2 linked regions of the Acuticoccus sp. I52.16.1 genome follow. The protein of the gene in region 2 interacts with the protein of the main gene of each other region in a pairwise test. Links are inferred from orthologs where the notes say so. Each region holds a gene or a part of one and is shown on either strand. Other genes may lie near its edges.

The links.
Region 1: the proteins of MRB58_RS07620 (region 2) and grxD interact in binary tests that used the Escherichia coli proteins (3 or more experiments, as listed by UniProt). The link is inferred for Acuticoccus sp. I52.16.1 from one-to-one orthologs.

The regions. Positions count from the first base shown.
Region 1 is NZ_CP094828.1:4,671,377-4,678,385, forward strand. Bases 4,017-7,009 are described here. They hold grxD (Grx4 family monothiol glutaredoxin), read right to left. Parts: upstream 5,686-7,009; coding sequence 5,347-5,685; downstream 4,017-5,346. Other genes in these bases: MRB58_RS21030 (hypothetical protein), read left to right, coding at 4,017-4,460; MRB58_RS21035 (hypothetical protein), read right to left, coding at 4,432-5,280; MRB58_RS21045 (BolA family protein), read right to left, coding at 5,919-6,155; purL (phosphoribosylformylglycinamidine synthase subunit PurL), read right to left, coding at 6,214-7,009. Also shown: MRB58_RS21010 (ABC transporter permease), read left to right, coding at 1-552; MRB58_RS21015 (glycosyltransferase family A protein), read left to right, coding at 558-1,643; MRB58_RS21025 (dTDP-4-dehydrorhamnose 3,5-epimerase family protein), read right to left, coding at 2,482-3,048; more of MRB58_RS21030, read left to right, coding at 3,162-4,016. UniProt on the Escherichia coli protein: Monothiol glutaredoxin involved in the biogenesis of iron-sulfur clusters.
Region 2 is NZ_CP094828.1:1,679,959-1,686,951, forward strand. The notes cover bases 3,459-6,435. They hold MRB58_RS07620 (BolA family transcriptional regulator), read right to left. Parts: upstream 5,092-6,435; coding sequence 4,825-5,091; downstream 3,459-4,824. Other genes in these bases: MRB58_RS07610 (family 16 glycosylhydrolase), read right to left, coding at 3,459-3,594; MRB58_RS07615 (ion transporter), read right to left, coding at 3,757-4,554; MRB58_RS07625 (D-alanyl-D-alanine carboxypeptidase family protein), read left to right, coding at 5,236-6,435. Also shown: MRB58_RS07600 (polysaccharide pyruvyl transferase family protein), read left to right, coding at 1-211; MRB58_RS07605 (lipopolysaccharide biosynthesis protein), read left to right, coding at 243-1,739; more of MRB58_RS07610, read right to left, coding at 1,768-3,458; more of MRB58_RS07625, read left to right, coding at 6,436-6,816; MRB58_RS07630 (YraN family protein), read left to right, coding at 6,884-6,993. UniProt on the Escherichia coli protein: Transcriptional regulator that plays an important role in general stress response. Has many effects on cell morphology, cell growth and cell division. Acts by regulating the transcription of many genes, including dacA (PBP-5), dacC (PBP-6), ampC and mreB.

The DNA of each region.
Region 1 (7,009 bases), 3.0 Mb from region 2 along the record:
CAATCGGTCACCAACGCCGCCTTCGGGATCTTCTTTCCCAAGTTCATCGGCTCGATCTACGAGTATCTCTCGGCGCCGATCTCGTTCTACGAGCTGACGATCGGCTTCGTCGGCGCGGCGGCGACCAAGTCGGTGCTGATCGGCCTCATCATCCTGGCCACGGCGACCCTGTTCGTCGACGTCGACATTGCGCATCCGGTGGCGATGCTGCTGTTGCTGGTGCTCACCTGCATCGTCTTCGCGCTGTTCGGGTTCATCGTCGGCATCTGGGCGCGCAACTTCGAGCAGTTGCAGCTGGTGCCCCTCCTCATCATCACCCCGCTGGTGTTCCTCGGCGGCAGCTTCTACTCGATCTCGATGCTGCCGCAGCCGTGGCAGACGGTGACGCTCTTCAATCCGGTCGTCTACCTCGTGTCGGTGTTCCGCTGGAGCTTCCTGGGGGAGAGCGACGTGAACCTGGCGTTCTCCTTCTTCATGATCGCTCTGTTCGCGGCCGTCTGCCTCCTGATCATCCGCTGGATGTTCCGGACCGGCTACCGCCTGCGCGCCTGACCGCGATGGCACGCACCCTCATCCTGTGCCCCACGCACGACCACGCCGACGCGCTGATGATGTCGATCGCCAGCGTGCGCGCGCAGAACGAGACGGACTGGCGCATGGTGGTGATCTGCGACGGGGCGCCCGCCCGCACCGTCGAGATCTTGCAGGCGATCGAGGCGGACGACCCCCGCATCGAGCACCGCGTCTTCCCCAAAGGCGAGCGCTACGGCGAAGCCTATCGCGACCTCGTGCTGCGCGAGGCGGCGGAGGAGTTCGTCTGCCACCTCTCGGACGACGACCTGTGGCGCTCCGGCCATCTGGCGGCGATGCACCGTCTGCTCGCCGAGGCGGACTGGGGGCGGCAGGGCGTCGCATGGTTGCCGGCGGCGGCGGAGGATCTGCGCTGGCGCTTCGCCAACGTCGGAGGCGCGGTGGCGCGCCGGGCGGGGGTGGCGATGCGACCCATCGCGCCGGGCATCAACAACGTGGCCTACCGGCGCGAGGCCTACATGGCACTCCCCGAGGGGTGGACGGCGGCGCCGGCACCGGGCCCGTCGGACCTCTTCATGTGGGCGAAGTTCTTCCGTGCGGAGGGGATGCGGATCGCCTCCTGCGCCGAGGCGACGGTGCTGCGCATGCCCAGCCGCGGCAAGCGCGCGGAGCTGACGCCGACGGAGCGCGCCGTGGCGCTCGGCCCCTGGCTGGCTTGCCTCAACGACCCGGCCACCGCCACGCTACGGCTCGACAAGGCGGACGTGCTGCGGGGCCTGGTGACGCTCTTCGCCTACAGCGAGATCGAGGGCGTGGGAAAATTCGAGGCCGCGATGGAGCACTGCGGCCTCAGGATGGTGGATCCGGGCGAGCCCTGCAACGTGGCCGTCGACGGCGCGATGCTGGATGTTCCGCTGTCCCGCAAGCAGCGCCGTCAAGGCCGCTGTGCCTTCCTCGCCGTGAAGGCCGCGTCGGTCGAGGACGAGGGGCCGACCGCGCGCTGGAAGGAGTTCGCGGCCGACAATCCCAAGCTCGCCCGCCGCGCCCTGCGGGACCTTGCCGGCCTCGCCCCCCCGTTCCCGGAGCGCGCGCAGCGGCTGGGAGCCGGCTAGGTCGTGAACTCATGGTCCGGGATTCTCAAATGGTCGCGCCCATGATTCAATCTCCTGTCAGTCAGGAGTTGCGGTGTGGCACGTTACGATCTGAGCGAAGTGGAATGGTCGATCATCGAGCCGCTGCTGCCGCCGGCGCCGCCCGGAAAGCAGCGTGTGGACGACCGGCGTGTCCTCAACGGCATCTTCTGGGTGTTGCGGACCGGGTCACCGTGGCGCGACTTGCCGGCGCGCTATGGCCCATCGACGACGGTCTACAATCGCTTCAACAGATGGGCCAGGCGCGGCGTATGGCTGGCGGTGTTCGAGGCACTTGCTCGAGAAGAGCCGGCCGCGCTCCAGCTCATCGACAGCTCCATCGTGAAGGCTCACCAGCACGCAGCCGGCGGAAAAAAGGGGGCCCGGATCACGCCATTGGCCGTTCTCGTGGAGGACTGACGACCAAACTCCACGCCGTCGTCAACGAGCGGGGCCTGCCGATCCGCTTCGTAATCACGGCTGGTCAGGCCTCCGACAAGACAACAGCGCCGATCCTCCTCGACGGGCTCCCACTCGCACCGGACATCGTGGCCGACCGCGGCTACAGCGCCAAGGCGCTGATCGAATGGTGTGCGGCCAGAGGCGCCACCGCCCACATCCCGAGCCAGCGCAACGTTCGTGTTATGCGCACCGTTGCGCCACCGCTCTATCGGCTGCGCAACCTCGTCGAGCGGTACTTCAACAAGCTGAAGCACTTCCGCCGCATTGCCACCCGATTCGACAAACTCGCCCGAAACTTCATGGCCGCCGTCGCCTTGGCATCGACCCGCCTATGGCTACGACACCATGAGTCCACGGCCTAGGCGCCTTCGCGCCAGCGCCGCACCGCCGGGTGGTCGGCGTGCTGGTCCGACAGGCCGGTCAGGCCCTGGTCCTTGGGAGAGAGGATCGGCGCCTCGGTCGGCCAGTCGATGCCCAGGAACGGATCGTTCCAGGCGAACCCGCCGCGATTGGCAGGGTCGAACTCGTCGGACACGTCGTTCCAGTAGTCCACTTCGGTGAAGCAGTAGAACGCGTTGCCGAGGCCGTTGGCGACGAACACGCGATCGCGCGTGCCCGGCGCGTCGCCCAGCTCGAACATCACGTGGGCGCCGAAGGTGGGGCTCTCCGGACGCGGGTCGGCGACGACGATGAGCGCCCTTCCATGCACCACGCTGATCAGCTTGTCCCACGGCTCGGCGTGGAAGCCGCGCAGCACGCCCGCCTTGGAACGCGAGTGGTTGCCCTGGCCGAAGCGATGCGGGCGGCCGAGCGTGCGGGTGATGGCGGACTGCTTGTAGCTTTCGAGGAAGAAGCCGCGCTCGTCCTCCAGCACCTTGGTGCGGACGAGGAGGCAGCCGGCGATTGCGGTCGGCTCGACGATCATGGCGTCGGCCTCGCGCTGTTTCGAGATTGTGTCATCGTGTGCCTTGCCCGAAGGGCTTGAGTTCGCTCGGCAATGACAGCAGTCTAACCGCGTCGTCAATCGCGAGGGCTCGGATGCGCGTCGCCTTGCAGCTTCTGGCGTTCCTCGGTCTGACGATCGGCGCGGCGCAGGCGGCCGAGATCCGCGTGGTCCTCGGCGAGGGCGACCGGCCGCACGTCGTCATCGCCGGCGAGATCGCGCTGGGCGACGCAGACCGCTTCCGCAACGCCGTGCGCGACCTTCCGCCCGCCATTGTCGACCTCGACGGCCCCGGCGGTAAGCTGCTCGACGCGCTGGCGATCGGCGATCAGGTGCGCGAGCGCGAAGATTTGACCTCCGTCGCGTCCGGCGCGCACTGCACCTCGGCGTGCGCGCTGATCTGGATCGCGGGGGTGGAGCGGGTATGGCAGGACGGCGGCTCCATCGGCTTCCACGCCGCCGCCGCGCGTGAGGGGGACGTGGTGCGCATGACGGCGAGCGGCAACGCCATCGTCGGCGCCTACCTCACCCGGCTCGGCTACCCCTTGAGCGTCGTCGTGATGGCGACGGAGGCGGACCACACCTCCATGGCCTACCTCACCGCCGATCTCGCCGCCCGTTCCGGGTTGACCTACCGCCACGTCCCACGCGGGCTGCGCGACGGCCGCCTGACGGCGACCGCGGCCACGCCGTCCCGCCACGACCTCGCCGAGCGGATGGCCCGCCGCCGCGACGAGCGGCACGAGGAGGCGGTGACGCGGGCCAAGCAGTTTCTCGACTTCTACTTCTCGAGCGCCAACGCGCCGCCCACCGCGCTGCGCACGCTCGCCGGCCGCATCTATGCCGACCAGGTGGACTCGTTCGGCGAGCGCGTGTCGCGGGCGGAGCTGATTCGCCGCCGCGCCGCCTACGCCGAGCGCTGGCCGCACTACACGTTAACGAAGACCGGCGCGCCGTCCGTCACCTGCACGTCCGGCGGTGCCTCCTGCACGCTGGTGGGGGAGGCCGAGCTCGATGCGGCGAACCCGGCGACCGGCGCGACCTTGCAGGGGACGCTGCAATACAGCGTCAAACTGCACCGGCTGGGGGCGACCTTCCGCGTCGTCCACGAGGATTCGCAGGTGGTGCCCGACCGGGCCGGCCTGCTGACACGCGAGATCCAGGCGGCGCTGGTGCTGGTGGGGTGCGCGCCGGGGCCGGTGGACGGGCTCTGGGGGCGCCGCACAGCCGAGGCGTTGGCCACGTACGCCCGCACCGGATCGCTGACCGTCGACCTCGCGCGCCCCACCTACGACGCGCTGGCGCTGCTCTCGGTCGCCGGCGGCACGAACTGCCGGCCGGACCTCGGCCACGCCGACGCGGGCCTCAGCGAGGCGAGCCTGCGGCAGCCGTAGCCGCCGGCCGCGGCGTCACCTCGCCGAGCATCCACGCGTAGGGGGTTCCGGCCAGGGCGGCGGCGACGGCGTCGAAGTTGCTCAGCGTCCGGCTCAGCGGCGCGGTGTTGATGCGCGAGAAGCGCGGCGCGACGTCCACCGGTGCCACCCCGAAGGCGCGGCACACCTTGGCGTAGGCGGCGCCGGGGTCGGCCTCGATGTCGTCCTCGTAGGTGACCGAGAGGGGGGCGATGTTCCGGGCGGCCAGCTCGCGGCGCAGCGCGGCGTACTCGCCCTCGATCGCGGCGATGAGGTCGACGAGGTCGTACGTCGCGTCGCCGAACCACAGGCCCCGCAGCGGCAGGGCGATGCGGGGCAGCTCGATGGCCGCGCCGGCGGCGTCGAAGAAGCGGCCGCGCGAGGAGGCGATATGGGTCGACACGATTCGCCGCAGCACGTTGCGCCGCTCCAGCACGATCGCGTCGCGGGTGCCGAAGTCGCGGATCAGAACGTCGAGGTAGGAGGGAAGGTCGTAGGAGACCCGCGCCAGGTCGAGCGTCGGGAAGAACTTCACCTCGAAGAGGTAGGCCGTGCCGGGCGGCAAGCCGCGCGTCTGGATGGCGACGCGTTCGCGCGTGAACGCCTCGAACGCGGCGTCGGTCGTCCCGCCGACCTCGCGGGCGTAGACGCCGTAGATCTCGGTATCGGCGAAGATGGCGCCGTGCTTGAGGAGCATCTGCTGCAGCACGGTGCTGCCGCAGCGGCCGACGTGGAAGACCGGGCAGGTGCGAATGCCCCGCGTTTCGAGATCCTCACGCAAAGGCGTCCGGTCGGTGGTCAAGGCGTCAATCCGGGGAAGGGCCGTGGGGCGGCCGTCCGCCGGCCCCACGGCGAGAAGGTGAGGCGGTCAGGCCGCCGTGTCGCGCATGGGGATGCCGTTGTCGCTCATGTGCGACTGCAACTCGCCGGCCTGGAACATCTCGCGGATGATGTCGCACCCGCCGATGAACTCGCCCTTGACGTAGAGCTGCGGGATCGTCGGCCAGTTGGAGTATTCCTTGATGCCGTTGCGGATGCCGTCGTCCTCGAGCACGTTCATCGTCGTGTAGTCGACGCCGAGATAGTCGAGAATCTGGACGACCTGGCCGGAGAAGCCGCACTGCGGAAATTGCTTGGTGCCCTTCATGAAGAGCATCACGTCGTGGCTCTTCACCGCGGTGTCGATCGTGGAGTGCGCGTCGGTCATGGTATCAATCCTGTTCGAGCGGCGTATCCGCTCCGGTTCGCTGGTAGTAGCGCAGGTCGTCGTCGATGGGTCGGTGGATGCCGCCTGGGGGCAGGCCGGCCGCCGGTCGCATGCGGTCCGCTCGCGTCGGAGGCGTTCCGGCGGCGGACCGGCCCTCGGTCTCACAGGTAAGCGCTCCGGGGCGAGAGTGTAGAGGGGGGGCCGCGCCCCGTCCAGTTCGCAGCGCTCGGGGATCAGGGCTGCGGCGCAGAGGTCTGCAGCGCGAGGGCGTGCAGTTCCCCGCCCATCCGCCCTTTGAGGGCGTCGTAGACCAGCTTGTGCTGCATGACGCGGGTCTTGCCCCGGAATTCCTCCGAGACCACGACGGCCGCGTAATGATCCCCGTCGCCGGCCAGGTCGCGGATTTCGACCGTGGCGTCGGGCAACGCCTCACGAATGAGGCGTTCGATCTGGTGAGCGTCCATCGCCATAAAGATTATCTCCGTCGCGTCGGGGTTTAGAATAGGGCCGGGCGTCAGGGGATACAATTCATGGCTGAGCCATCAGGTTCGGCAGAAAGGCCTCGTGCACCTCGCGCAGCGCCTCGATCGGGATCGAGAAGGCGCCCGGCACATCGAGCGTGGTGCCGCCGACGAGGCCGATGGGCGCGATCGCGATGCCCGCCTTGCCGGCCGCCATGAGGAGCCCGTCGGTGTCGGCGGTGGCGAGCACGTAGCGCCCCTGGTCCTCGGCGAAGAGGTGGACGTGCGCCGGGGCCGGGACATCGACCCGTGCGCCGACGCCGGAGACCATCGCCATCTCGGCGAGCGCGGTGCCGAGGCCGCCGGACGACACGTCGTGGCAGGCGGTGACGATCCCCTCGGCGATGACGTGGCGCACCAGATCGCCGTGCTTGCGCTCGAGCGCGAGGTCGACGCTGGGCGGCCGGCCGTTGCGCGAGTTCTTGACGACGTCGAGGTAGAGCGACTGGCCGAGATGCTCGCCGTGGCCGCCGACGAGGAAGATCGTGTCGCCGGCCGCCCAGGCCAGCGTCGCACGGCGCGTCACGTCGGCGAGGCGGCCGACGCCGCCGATCGCCGGGGTGGGCAGGATGGATTGCCCGTCGGTCTGGTTGTAAAGGGAGACGTTGCCGGAGACGACCGGGAACTCCAGGTCGCGGGCCGCCTCGCCGATGCCGTGGATGGCGCGCACGAACTGGCCCATGATCTCCGGCACCGTCGCGGCGCCAAAGTTGAGATTGTCGGTCAGTGCCAGCGGCGTCGCGCCGACGGCCGTGAGGTTGCGCCACGCTTCGGCGACCGCCTGCTTGCCCCCCTCGAACGGG
Region 2 (6,993 bases):
CGCCCTGGTCGCCGATCCGGAGGGGATCGCCGCGGCGGTGCTGCAACGCCTCGCCGACCGGGACCGGCTCGCCGCGATCCTGGAGAGGCACCTGCCCGACGTGCGGGCGATGTCGCGCGACAACTTCGCCGGCCTCGGCGCCGGGGCCGGCGCCGGCGCCGGCGCCGAGCGGCCGGGCGCGACCGTCGCGCCGGAGCGGCGGGCGGCATGAGCGGCGGCCCCCTCCACCGCGCGAGCTGCCGATGAGCGGGTCCCTCGCACGGGTGGCGCTTCGCGGCGGCGCGTTCACGGCGCTCGCGCAGGTCGGCAAGATCGGCGTGACGATGGGGTCGGTCGTCGTCCTGGCGCGACTGCTGGGGCCGACGGACTTCGGCCTCGTCGCCGCCATCGCGCCGATCGTCGCCTTCATGGGTCTGTTTCAGAACCTCGGGCTTCAACAGGCGATCGTGCAGCGCAAGGAGATCGACCGGGCGCTCCTCAACCAGGCCTTCTGGGTCAGCGGCGCGGTGGGATTGCTGGCGACGGCGATCGTGATCGCGCTCGCCCCCACCGCCGCCGCCTTCTACGGCGACGCGCGGATCGCCGGGCTGATGCGGTTGGTCAGCGTGTCGCTGTTGCTGGGGAGCCTGTGCACGGTGCCGATGGCCCTGTTGGCGCGGCGGCTCCGGTTCGCCGTCCTCGCCCTCTACGAGTTCCTCGTGGCGCTCACGGCGTTCGTCGCGGCGGCCGCCGGCGCGCTCGCCGGCCTCGGCCCCTACGCGCTGGTCACGTCGACCATCGTCGCCGCGGGCCTGGGACTGGCGCTGGTGTGGGGGATGGCGCCCTTCCGCCCGGGCGCGCCGCCGCGGCGCGTTGACGGGGCGCTGATGAAATTCGGGGCGAACCTCACCGGCTTCAATCTCGTCAACTTCTTCGCCCGCAACGCGGACAACGTGCTGATCGGCCGCTACGTCGGCCTCACCGCGCTGGGCCTCTACGACCGGGCCTACAAGCTGATGCTCTTCCCGGTGCAGAACATCAACTACCCGCTGACGCGCATGATGGTCCCGCTGCTGAGCCGCATCCAGGACGACAAGGCGCGCCTGCGGGCGGTGTTCTGCCAGGTCAACTGGGCGCTGGCGCTGGCGATTATGCCGGGCATCGCCACCCTGGCGATGTGCGCCGAGGAGACCATCGGCGTCCTCTTCGGGCCGGAGTGGGCCGGCGTGGCGCCGATCTTCGCCTGGCTCGCGGTGGCGAGCTTCATGCAGCCGGTGACCAACAACAACGGCTGGATCTTCATCTCCCAGGGGCGCACGGACGTCATGTTCCGGCTCGGCGTCTGCACCTCGCTGGTGACGGTGGCGGCGTTCGCGATCGGCCTGCCCTGGGGGGCGGAAGGTGTCGCCGCGTCCTATGCGGTCAGCGCCTACGTCCTACGCCTGCCGCTGCTCCTGGTGGTGCTCGACCGGGTCGGACCGGTGCGCGGGATGGACCTCGGCGCGATGGTGCTGGTGCCGGGCGCCGCCGCGCTGGCGAGCGCGCTCGCCCTCCCCTTCCTGGTCGATCTCGCCGGGTCGCGGAGCGACCTCGTCACGCTGATCGTCGCCGGCGTCCTCAACTATGCGCTGGCGCTCGCCGCGGTGCTGCTGGTGCCGTCGGCGCGGCGCACCCTCGTCGCGCTGGTCCAGCGGCTGCGGCTGTCCCTGGCCGGTGGCACGCCCGGCACCCCGGGCGTGAGCACACTGGCCGACGCCTGACGCCGGCGAGGCGGGAGCGAGGCCTCGATCAGACGAACGTGAGATCCCAGTCGAGCGCGGCGAGGGTGGCGCCGTTGCCGCCGTCGCGCGCGCGTGCGGCGATCTCGAGGTCGTACGCGCCGGTGACGAATTCGGTCCCGTGATAGTTTGGCGTGGAGTCGCCGAAGAGAGCATAGGGCGCGGCGCTCTCGACCTGGGTATGCGTCACCGGGCCGGACAGCGCGAAGGTGACGCTCTCGGTCGCGGGATCGTCGGCGGCCACGGCGACGGAGAGCCTGTGGCCGGCATAGGCCTCGAGGTCGATCACGTCCCCGTCGGCCAGTTCCTGGAGGAAGGTGTCGGTCTCGGCGTCGACCAGGAAGACGGTGAGGCCGGCGGAGTCGGCGGTGTCGTCGCCGACGGTGAAGTCGACCGTCTGCTCGGCCAGCACCTCGCCGCCGCCGCCGCGCCCCGCCGTCACGCTGACGGTGAAGCTGTAGTCGCCCGCCGGCAGGTCGCCGCCGGTCATCTTGTTGAACCCCGCGTCGCCGAAGAGGGCGAACGGCTCCACCCCCTGGACGGACGTCTTCGAGACCGGCCCGTCCAGCGTCATGACGACCGAGCCGGCCGCGGCGGCCAACGCCGCATCGTCGAACTGGACGAGGATCGTCGAGCGCCCGTCCGCGGCCTCCGCGGTATCGACCAGGGCGCCGTCCTCCAGGATCGCCTTCGCCTCGCGCGACGCCGCGTCGTAGAGGATCGCGGTGAAGCCCACGCCGGGATCGTCGCCAGGATCGGCCGGATCGTCGACGACGCCGTCCGCCGGCTCGATCGTGAACGAGAGGCTCTGCTCCTCCAGCACGATGCCGCCGCTGTTCCAGCCGGAATAGGCCGTCAGCGTCATCGCATAGTCGCCGTCGGGCATCTGGCGTCCGTTGAGCGTCTCGCGATCCGGATCGCCGAACAGCGCCCAGGGGCCGTACTGCTCGACCTGCGTGCGTTCCAGCGCGCCGCTGACGTCGATCTCGAGCGTCCGCATTCCGGTGCGCAGGTCGCGGTCGTAGGCGACGACGTTGACGGTCAGGTCCGCGTCGCCGAAGAGGTCGCGGTCGACCGCCATCCCGTCCTGCAGGATGGCGACGACCTCCTGCGTGTCGGTGTTGACGAGTTCGACCAGGAATTCTCCGACCAGCGGCGGCGCCGGCGGCTGCTCGATGCCGGTGAACGGTGTGTAGGTGATCTCGTCGTAGGAGGCGCTGGTGGAGTCCGCGAAGCTCGGCTCGCCGAGGCGGCTGTTGTAGCCGGTCCAGATGCTGGCCATGATGCGGCCCTCGACGTCGGGCGCGGGGGCCATGTCGGCCACCTGCTCCAGCACCAGCTCCCCGTCGACATACCAGGACACGCTGTCCGGCCGCCATTCGAAGGCATACGTGTGCATGCCCGCCGACGCGTCGAAGCCGAGCGGGATGTCCGCCTCGAAGGTCTCGCCGTCGTTGTGGTAGGCGACGTGCATGCTGGTCGGCTCGACGCCGTAGAACTCGATGTCGATCTCGTTCCAGTCGTCGCCCAGATGCTCCCCGGTATAGGTGAAGAAGGACGAGTTGACGCCCTCTTCGCCGGAGGTCTGCATCGTCACCTCGTAGCGGCCATAGCCGTAGAAATCGTATGTCTGGATCTCGGCGCCGGTGTACGGCTTGCCGTTGCGCGGTTCCTTCTCCAGCAGAAGCTCGAGGACACCGTCGTCGTGGATGATCGCGTTCTGCGGTGACCAGGACGTGTCGATGTAGCTGCCTTCGTTCGTATAACTCGAGACGTACCAAATGTCGGTGTCGAGAGTATCGAACGGCTCGCCGAACGGCGGCGCTTCGATAACCATAGCTGCCCCTCTCAGACCAAGGTGGCGGCGCCGCGATCCCGGCCACTCGCCCCAGATAATCAAAGAAGTACACGCCGGCTTTCGGTACTCACCTCGTCAAATGTTAAGTCGGGGGACGCGGCGGGTGTCCCGCTCGGCCGGCCCTCGGGTCGCCGCCGGCGCTCAGAGGCGCTTCTCGACCACGGCGCGCAGCTCGGCGATGTCCTTTCGCATCGCCTTGATGGCGCGGCCGAGCGATTCGCCCTCCCTGGCGAGTTCGGCCCGGTTCTCCGCGGCGCTCTCCTCCACCTGCTCCTGCATCGCCGAGACGACGACGCCGATGAAGAGGTTGAGCACCACGAACGACGTCATCAGGATGAAGGGCACGAAGAAGACCCAGGCGTAGGGAAACGTCTCCATGACCGGGCGGACGATGCCCATCGACCAGGACTCGAGGGTCATGATCTGGAACAGGGTGTAGGCCGAGAGGCCGAGCGAGCCGAACCACTCGGGGAAGCGCTCGCCGAAGAGCTCGGTCGCCATCACCGCACCGACGTAGAAGACGATGCCCAGCAAAAAGACGATGGAGCCCATGCCCGGCAGCGCGGCGACGAGCCCGCTGACGACGCGTCGCAGCGAGGGGACCACCGAGATGAGCCGCAAGACGCGCAGGATCCGCAGCGCCCGCAGCACCTGGAAGGGACCCGACGACGGGACCAGGGCGACCGCGACGACGACGAAGTCGAAGACGTTCCACGCGTCGCCGAAGAAGCGCCAGCGGTGCACGTAGAGGCGCGCCGCGATCTCGACCGTGAAGACGGCGAGGATGGCGAAGTCGAGCGCCAGCAACGCCGGGCCGAAGCGGGCGACGACGGCGCCGCTGGTCTCCAGCCCGAGGGTGACGGCGTTGGCGATGATGAGCGCGGTGATGGCGCTCTCCCAGGCCTTGGTGCTGAGGATGGCTCGCAGCCGCTCGCGCATGGGGTCTCTCTCGTTGCAGCGCCGTCGAGATAGGACGCCGCGCACCGCGCCGCCATGGCCCCGCAAGCAGAGCCGCCCCGCGCGCGGCCTCCCTCGCCCTCATGCACCCGCGGTGCCGCCGCGTGTGGCCGCGCCCCGAGACCGTTCGTCACAGGCCCGGCGCGTGCCCGTATCGCTTGCCGGCGCCGCCGCTGCGGGGAAGAGGCTGCGGCAGGCCGGCTCCGGCGCGACCTTCCAGGAAGGCTCGGGCGGACGCCGAAGAGCGCCGCGTCAGGCGGGCGCTTCGGCGGTGATCGCCAGCGCATGGACGGGGCCGGCGAGCTCGCGCGCCACCGCCGCGTTCACCATCCGGTGGCGCTCCAGGCGCGTCTTGCCGCGAAAGGCCTCGGCGGTGATGCGCACGCGGAAGTGGGTCTCGCCCTCGGGCCGCGCGCCGGCGTGACCGGCGTGCAGGTGCGACTCGTCGATCACCTCCAGATGCGACGGGGAGAACTCTTCCGCCAGGGTCCGCGTCATCCGCTCTCTCACCTGAGCCATGCTATATCCATCTTCGAGTTGCCGTGTGCGGCGCCGACCGCCCATTGACAGGGATGCATCGAAGCCGCGACAGCTCAAGGGCTGCCATCGTTGGCGCGCCGTGTCACGACCCACGCCGTGCCCGAGTATTCGCGGGAGAGTGCGATGACCTTGCTCCGACTGGCCCTCGTCGTGGTCCTGGCCCCCGCCCTGGTGGCGGCGGTGAATCTCGTGCGCCCCGTGCCGGCGCGCGCCGAAGTCGGCTCCTACCTCCTGTTCGACATGGCCGACGGCACGATCCTCGCCGACTACGAGGCGACGGCGCTGTGGTATCCGGCCTCGATCACCAAACTGATGACCGCCTACGTCACCTTCCAGGCGATCGCCGACGGGCGGCTGAAGCTGACCTCGCCGGTGAAGATCTCGCCGCAGGCCAGTCAACAGCCGCCGAGCCGGATGGGCTTTCCCGTCGGCACCACGCTGACGGTGGAGACGGCGCTGCGCATCCTGATGACGAAGTCGGCCAACGACATCGCCTTCGCCCTCGCCGAGGCGGTGGGCGGGACGCTGGGCGGCTTCGTCGACCGGATGAACGCCGCCGCCGCGCAGATCGGCATGACGGCGAGCGCCTACGACAACCCGCACGGCCTGCCCAACACCAAGCAGGTGACGACGGCGCGCGACATCGCGCTGCTGATGATGGCGCTGGCGCGCGACTTCCCGGAACGGGCGGACTTCTTCTCGATGAACGCGGTGAAGCTCGGGAGCCGGGTGATCCCCAACCACAACGCGATCCTGCGCCATGTCGCGGGGGCGGACGGGATGAAGACGGGCTTCATCTGCGCCTCCGGTTTCAACGTCGCCGCGGCGGCAACGCGAGGCGGACGCCGCCTCGGTGCGGTGGTGCTGGGAGGCCTCACGTCGCAGGAGCGCAACGAGCGCACCGCCGAGCTGCTGCAGAAGGGGTTTCGCGCCCTCGAGAGCGGCGGCTCGATCGCGCTCGACGGCTTCGACGATCCCGACGGTCGGCTCGACCTGCGGCCGGTCTCCGGCACACGGCTGGACCTCGGCAACGTCGAGACGTTGCAGAACCCCGCCGGCATGGAGGCGGTGGACCGGCGCGACGAGGTCTGCGGCGCGAGCCGGCCGATCACCCGCTACTCCGACGGTACCGTGGCCACGGTCGCCGCCGTCGAGGCGCAGCGCGCGAGGGTCGCCGCCTACCGTCTGAAGCGCAACGCGCGCGAGCAGCTGCGCGCCGAAGTCCTCTCGGCGCCCCGCCCGGACCCGACCGCCGCGACGCCGGCGCCGACGCCTCGCCGCCAGCTGGCCGACGACGCGCTGGTACCGGTCGGCTGGGAGCCCAGCGGGCCCACCTGGAGCCCGCGCTCCAACCCCACGCGGGACGCCGCGACCGACGCTCCGGCGACGGCGAACGCCGCTCCGACGGCCGGCCTAGCGCCCGAAGGCTGGGTTCCCGCACCGGCCCGGCCCCTCGCCAACCCTCTGCAGATCGCCGAACTGCGGGGCGCCATCCCGCAACCCGAGATCGAGCGCCCGCTCAGCTACCTCGAGCCGCGGACACCCCTGACTCCGCTGCCGATCTCGCTCGGCGGTGCCGACGAGGGGCGGCCCCGGCCGCTGTCCGGAGAAATCGTCGGCGGCGGCCCACCGCCCCTGCCGCCCACGCGCCCGGCGCCCGCGGCCGACGACCCCGCGGCGGAACCCGGTTCCGACGTCACCTGAGGGCGGGGTGCTTTACGGGCGGGAGGAGATGTGCAACTATAGCGTGTCTTGTCGATGGAGGTGTGCCGTGGCGGCACTGCAATCCTTGGACCATGCCGTCGCACGCCGCTTCGTGGCGCCGCCGGCGGCACGCGCCGCGCCGCGCCCCCGCCCGGCGCGGGACCGCACCGCCGCCTA